3 regions of the Brevibacillus sp. HD3.3A genome follow, and region 2 is predicted to be linked to each of the others. Evidence: riboswitches for the same ligand, from Rfam matches in the RefSeq annotation. Region 2 holds a riboswitch; each other region holds the start of a gene.

Region 1 (2,195 bases), 2.3 Mb from region 2:
TTACGAGCCAGCCGTATTGCGATTTGCCGGAGTGCTTCGCAGGCTGGATGATCCGCAGTCAGCCCGAGTCCGGCGAAGTTTTTGAACCGTTGACAGTTCAGGATAAAGCCGACATCGCTGCCCGTTCGACGATCTGCCTCCCGGTCATTCTCGATCTGGCAGAGCGAAAAGTCATTTGGACGGACATCGCGCTGCGTTCGCATCCGCGCTTCGTCAACAACGTAGAGGCAAATGGCGGCGGTATCGAATGGATGGGCCGCGCGCTGACGACACTTGTGAAGCCGACCTTGCACGAGCTGTTCACCCTGCACGCACAGGCGAGAGGGACGATTACCGACCGGATGGAGGAAGCAGACACGGTTTTTTCCATGGAAGAGGGGATTACCCCGTTTGACATGGAAGTGATCTTGGCTGATTTCCTCGCTGGTTAATGATGGGAAGTTTAAAAGTCAGCTCAGGCTGGCTTTTTTCGTTGTTTGCAAGAATCGCTCCCTCGGATTTTCCGTGTTTTTCCATTTTCCCTCTCCGATTTGCAGCTTTTGCTTGAATCCACGGTAGCATTTGCTATTATTAAAACAAGTGAGTGTTATTGAAATGAATGAACGACATTTGAATAGGATAGAAAACAGGTCCTTGTGTTTTTGCGAGTGCTTATTTCGTGAAAGACAGGGTTAAAAGGGAAGTTTGGTGAAATGCCAACGCGGTCCCGCCACTGTAAAAGAGTAGCTCTTCTTCCTGGCAACGGCGCCATCCACTGCCCCACTACGAGGCGGGAAGGAGAAGAAGAGTGATGATCCTTGAGCCAGGAAACCTGCCTGTTTTGGTGTATGCACTGTTTTCCTTCGGGTCAAAGGAAGAGGTGAGGATTGTTTTTGTCAGCTATCCGCGCTTTGTTTTCCTTCTAGATTTTGGAAAACAAAGCGTTTTTTTGTGCGCCTGACAAGCAATCGCTGACACTTTTTGGACTGGACAATGGGGTCCCCGAAAAGTACCTGAAAAGGGCTGGAGAAAACTATCCTTTTTTAGGTAACTGACGGGGGCCCTGAAAAGTATGTAGGGTCAAAATGACAGCAAGGTCTTCACTTCAATCTGGGGGTGTGCGTTGTGAGCAATAAACGTGGACTGTTTTTGGTCTATACCGGAGACGGAAAAGGAAAGACGACAGCAGCGGTGGGCCTGGCTGTACGGGCGACCGGGCGGGGGAAAAAGGTGATTATGATTCAGTTCATCAAGTCGCCTGAGCGGACGTATGGAGAGAAAATCATTTTTGACAAGCTCGGCATCGAGATCGTGCAAAAGGGCGTAGGCTTTACGTGGACGAAGACGCCAGAGGAGCATCGGGAAGCGCTCAAGGAGGCGTGGGCTTTTGCCCGGGAAAAGCTGTCTTCGGGAGCGTATGACGTCGTGATTTTGGACGAGCTGAACAACGCGCTGGCGATCGATCGTTTTCCCATTGACGATGTGCTGCCGCTGTCGGATGTTTTGGAAGCGATTCAAAACAGGCCGAGCCATGTGCATCTGGTCGTGACGGGGCGGAGCGCCAAGCAGGAAGTGATGGACATGGCTGATCTGGTGACAGAAATGAAGCCGCTCAAGCATTACTATGACGAAGGAATACCAGCAGTGCTGGGGGTAGAATTTTAATGAACGTGCTGGAAACGTATGGTCACGGTGGCGACTTGCTGACCGCCTCGCAACGCTTTGGCGTAAAGCCTGGAGAGTTTCTCGATTTCAGCGCCAATATCAATCCGCTCGGCATGCCGGAACGGGTCAGGGACATGCTGCTGGATTCGCTGTCTGCGGTGTTGCGCTATCCGGACCCGGGACACCGCGAGTTTCGCCAGGCGCTGGCGAAGCGTCTCGGACTGCCGGAAGCATATCTTTTGCCAGCCAATGGAGCGGCGGAAGCGATGGCTTTGGCGATTCTCGGGCTGCAACCAGAGACAGTCGGCGTCGTGTATCCGTGCTTTTCGGAATATGCAGAGCTTTCCGAGCAGTTTGGCGCGCGTGTCATTGGTTGCTACGGAAAAGCAGAGAACGGCTACAAGCCGGATCATGCCGAGCTGTACAAGCTGTTTGAACAGGCTGATCTCGTATTTGTCGGCTCGCCGAACAACCCGACCGGGATCTTGTACGAGCCGCAGGAGCTGTTGCAAATGGCGGACTGGGCGGCAGAGACAGGCACCTGGCTGGTC
Region 2 (2,195 bases):
GTTCCGGCGGCAAAAATCTCAGACGGTTTTGATACGAAAGAGAGTCAAGCTGCTGCCAGTTCATTTTTTGTTTTTATCCAGCCGACCTTTGTACAAGCCCATCGCATAGCCGACAATGCCCGCTCCCAATGCCGCTTGCACGGCAAACAGCAAGCTCTCCGTCTCGCCTCCTGGCGGTTCAAGCAGCGGCTGGAACCACGGCTCGTACGCAGGGGCAATCTCCTTGATCGCTTCCTCTGCCGCTCCGTCCGCTCCGCCGAACTCCGAGTCCTGCACCAAAAGCAACGGCACGATCGCAAGCACGACGACACCCAGGAGCAGCAGCCAGTTCATTCCTTTTTTCACAGCGATTCCTCCCGTTTCAGCAAGCGCAGCTCCGCCAGCTCTTTTGCATTGTAAGATTGAAGCCAGTTCCAGACGAGCACGGTCAGAAGCCCCTCGCTGATCGCCAACGGAATTTGTGTGATGGCAAAAATGCCAGCGAACTTGGCGAAAGAAGCCAATACCCCGCCAGACTCAGCCGGAAAAGCCAGCGCCAACTGAACAGATGTCACTACATAAGTCGCCAGGTCAGCAAGAGCTGCCGCAGCGAAGACAGCCAAACGTTGTCCTCCGTTGGCACGGACAATCAGGCGGTACACCCCGTAAGCCACCATCGGCCCGACAACCGCCATCGAAACAGCGTTGGCGCCAAGCGTGGTCAATCCGCCATGCGCCAACAGCAAGGCTTGGAACAACAGCACCAGACTGCCCAGCACAGACATCACCCACGGGCCGAACATGATCGCCCCAAGTCCTGTTCCGGTAGGATGGGAGCTGCTTCCCGTCACCGAAGGAATTTTCAAAGCAGACAGCACGAAAGCAAAGGCACCTGATACGCCAATAAGCAGCTTCATTTGCGGGTGTTCTTTGACGATTTTGTTTAACGAACGAATGCCAAGAATGAAGAACGGAATAAATACTACCCACCAGAACAACGCCCACGACAGCGGCAAATACCCTTCCATAATGTGCATCGCGTAAGAAGTTTGCGGTTCATTTACGAGAAAGTAAAGAACAAAGCCCGCAATCAATAAACAGGTCGAGACAAAGCGTGATCGATTCAAGGCAACTTCTCCTCCTTTGCTGTTCTTTTTACCGTTTTTTCCAATCAAAAAAGCCCCATCCGATAGCAGACGAGGTATGCGCACAAAACAATAGACATGAACTTCTGTCCAATTGCTCCGTATTCACCGCTCCTTTCCGCGAAGGTCTCCAGGGTGTGGCAAGTAGGTAGGTCTCCTGGCTTTCAGATCGATGCGCTCTTTGTCCTTCCCCATATGAATATGAGTGGAACTTCATCAAAGAGAACTCCCTGATTACAGTGGCGGGACCGCTCGGGACTTTCACCCGATTCCCTGTTACCCTTCGTGCTCATGCACACAAAGGCACCTATTGCCGACAATATCCAATTGTTTGACAGTTCTTGCTTGTCCTACATTATTATACTCAATCGCCCAATCCAGCGTAAAGCTTATTATCAAAAGGCTCCTGCAACCGATGACCTTTTGGCGAATGTCATTGACTGCACGAGCCTTGTTTTTGGTTCTACGTTTTTGATTCTACGCTTTCGCGTCCACGCCAACCGCTTCGCTGATGTGGGAAAAACCGTCCCGCTGCATCAGCTTGAGCAATTGCTTGTTGATCTGCTTCGAAATGCCAGGCCCTTGATAAATCATGCCAGTATAAACCTGGACCAGGCTGGCGCCCGCGCGTATTTTCTGATAGGCGTCTTCTCCGGTAAAAATGCCTCCGACACCGATAATCGGCACTTTGCCTCCGACTTCCTGATAAATCTCTTTCACCCACGCTGTCGATCGCTCTGTCAGCGGCTTTCCGCTCAAACCGCCCGCTTCCTCGCCGTACCGATGCCCTTGAACAGCTTCCCGCGACAGTGTCGTATTGGTGGCAATAATCCCGGAAATACCTTCCGCCACAGCCCCTTGCACGACATCGCGCATATGCTCGTCAGACATGTCTGGAGCTACTTTGAGCAAAATCGGTTTTTTCTGAATGCCGCGCGCTTCCAGCTCAGCCGCTTTCTCGCGTATCGCCCGCACCAGCTGGCGCATGCTTTCTGTCTCCTGCAAGTCGCGCAAATTCGGCGTGTTCGGCGAGCTGATGTTAATGACGAAATAATGGCCGTACGCATAGAG
Region 3 (2,195 bases), 260 kb from region 2:
CAGATGTCGTGCTCATAATATGGCGCAGCGCTTCTTCAAACGGCTTCGTATCCTTCACATTGTAGCCACCCAGCCAGGTGCCGTGCAGGGTAATGACCTCCGGGTTGCGCTTGAGCACATATTCCTCGTCGACCATGATCGTAGTCGACGCCTCCGCCGGATTCCATTGCAAGTCGGCAGCGTCTTTCCCGCCAGCCAGAATCGTCGCGTAGCCTTCCCCTACTCCTGGCTTCCCGTCTAACGACTGGCTGGGGAAAATCCGGTAGCCCCCGTTCGTATTGAGAAATCCGGCTGACAAGGCAAGCACCTGTTTTTTGTCTTCCTCCTTGATGCCCGCCACCCGGTCCGCTAACAGCTTTTCAATCGAATGCTTCCAGGCGAGAAATTCGTCTGCCTTGTCCGATTTATCAAAAATTTTGCCGAGCAGCTTCAGCTCCTCATCCATCTGTTCCGGCAAATAGTTGTTCATTCGCACGACTTTGATTCCGGCTGGCTCCAGCTTTTCCTCCAGCGTCTTGTCGGGGCGATTCGTATAGGCGAAGACGATTTGCGGCTTCAAGCTGATGATTTGCTCCAGATTGATCTGCTTCGTTTCCCCCACATCCGGCTTGCTGTCAAATCCGAGGTACGGGTTATTTTTGACCGTCGTGTCGCCTGTAGCCAGCACGTACTGCTCGGCTCCCAGCAGCTTGATCGCTTCTGCCGTGTTGCGATTGAGCACGACCACCCGCTCTACTGGCAGCTTTACCGTGATCGCAGTCCCTGCGGAATCTTGAAAAGCAAGCTCCTGCTTTTCCTGCGGCACCGCCTGTTCAGTTTTCTGTTCCGCAGGCGTTGACGATGACGGTGAAGCAGCAGAGCAGCCAGTCACGACCAAAAAAATCGTGAGCAGGCCAAACAGCCATGCTTTGCCGATCCAGCTTTTCCGGTTCTTTTGCAGCATCGTTTCCACTCCCTATCTTTTTGTGATCAATAGAAAAGCCCCGTCCCGCCGGACGAGGCAAACGTGTAGAAGTAATCAGTCGACATCATGAATAAATAGACACAAGCTGTCGCAGCTTCTTCCTACACCTCACCTTTTCCGCGAAGGATTACGGGTGTGACAAACTAGGTAGGTCTCCTGGCTTTTGGCTCATCGCGCTCTTTCGTCTTCCCCGATGGTTATGCTCCATACCGAGTGACATGTTGGAAAGAGAACTCACCAATTACAGTGGCGGGACCGCTCGGGATTTTCACCCGATTCCCTGTTACCCCTTGCTCTCGCAAAGGCACCTAGCTGCATGCTATTCTTGGCTGATTATACCATTATTTTCATAGGGAGGGGGGACCGTAAAAACAAATCGGCCGCTTCCTTCCCTCTTTTGCCTTCGCCCGAAAAAAATCCGCCGTTCTCAGGTGGTCGTATGGTTGTCGTATGCGATTATGGCCCGGTGCTTTCAGCAGTTTTAGGCAGTCGGCTCCACTTCATCCGCCACAGGCGTGCCAAACTGCTCTCCCCATTTGATCAAGTATTCAATCACGGGACGCAGTGCTTCTCCCCGCTCTGTCAGCTCGTACTCCACCTTTGGCGGAACGACCGGGTACACATGCCGCAGCACAATCCCCGCCTCTTCCAGCTCCCGCAGCTGTTCCGCGAGCATTTTGTGATTCACGCCCATGATGTTTTTCTTCAGCTCACCGTACCGCTTTTTCCCGTTCATCAGTTGGCAAATAATCGTCGTTTTCCATCTTCCTGCAAGAATGGAAACAGACAGCTCGATCGGACACTGAAACTGTTTGCCGTTTATTTGATAAATCACCTGTTGGTTCCCCATGGTTCTCACTTCCCTTTTGGTAAGTATTCAACGAAAAAGTGCGTACTTACTTTTTTACAGTGTATTCGGTAAGATCACTTTTGTAAAACACGATTTCAAGGAGGCCCTCATGGAAAAATTCGTTCAGGTTGGTCCCATAAACGTCGCATATGCAGTAGAAGGAAGCGGACCTGCCGTGCTGTTGATCCACGGTACAGGAGGCAGTTACGAAGGCACGTGGGGCAATCTCGGCAAGGCGCTGGCACCTGACTTTACCGTCATCACCCCCAATTACAGCGGCTCGGGCAAAACGCAAGACGACCGCGAGCGGCTGGAGCTGGACGATCTGGTCGAGCAAAATGTGCAGGCAGTTATGCAGGAAGGCTTTACGCACTTTCATGT

Evidence for each region. A riboswitch is a leader RNA that binds a small molecule or an ion and turns the genes downstream of it on or off. The one in region 2 is predicted to bind cobalamin.
Region 1: it holds a riboswitch for cobalamin, as region 2 does, so the genes downstream of both, cobO (cob(I)yrinic acid a,c-diamide adenosyltransferase) here and HP435_RS24060 (energy-coupling factor ABC transporter permease) in region 2, are expected to answer to the same signal.
Region 3: it holds a riboswitch for cobalamin, as region 2 does, so the genes downstream of both, HP435_RS25250 (ABC transporter substrate-binding protein) here and HP435_RS24060 (energy-coupling factor ABC transporter permease) in region 2, are expected to answer to the same signal.

What each region holds. Positions count from the first base shown of each region.
Region 1 is NZ_CP085874.1:1,244,089-1,246,283, forward strand. It holds gene HP435_RS06265 (TerD family protein) at 1-431, shown strand, start outside; cobalamin riboswitch at 611-834, shown strand; gene cobO (cob(I)yrinic acid a,c-diamide adenosyltransferase) at 1,105-1,644, shown strand; gene cobD (threonine-phosphate decarboxylase CobD) at 1,644-2,195, shown strand, end outside.
Region 2 is NZ_CP085874.1:5,142,147-5,144,341, forward strand. It holds gene cbiQ (cobalt ECF transporter T component CbiQ) at 1-64, opposite strand, end outside; gene HP435_RS24055 (energy-coupling factor ABC transporter substrate-binding protein) at 61-345, opposite strand; gene HP435_RS24060 (energy-coupling factor ABC transporter permease) at 342-1,106, opposite strand; cobalamin riboswitch at 1,254-1,450, opposite strand; gene HP435_RS24065 (quinone-dependent dihydroorotate dehydrogenase) at 1,602-2,195, opposite strand, start outside.
Region 3 is NZ_CP085874.1:5,397,736-5,399,930, forward strand. It holds gene HP435_RS25250 (ABC transporter substrate-binding protein) at 1-943, opposite strand, end outside; cobalamin riboswitch at 1,093-1,291, opposite strand; gene HP435_RS25255 (winged helix-turn-helix transcriptional regulator) at 1,446-1,814, opposite strand; gene HP435_RS25260 (alpha/beta fold hydrolase) at 1,924-2,195, shown strand, end outside.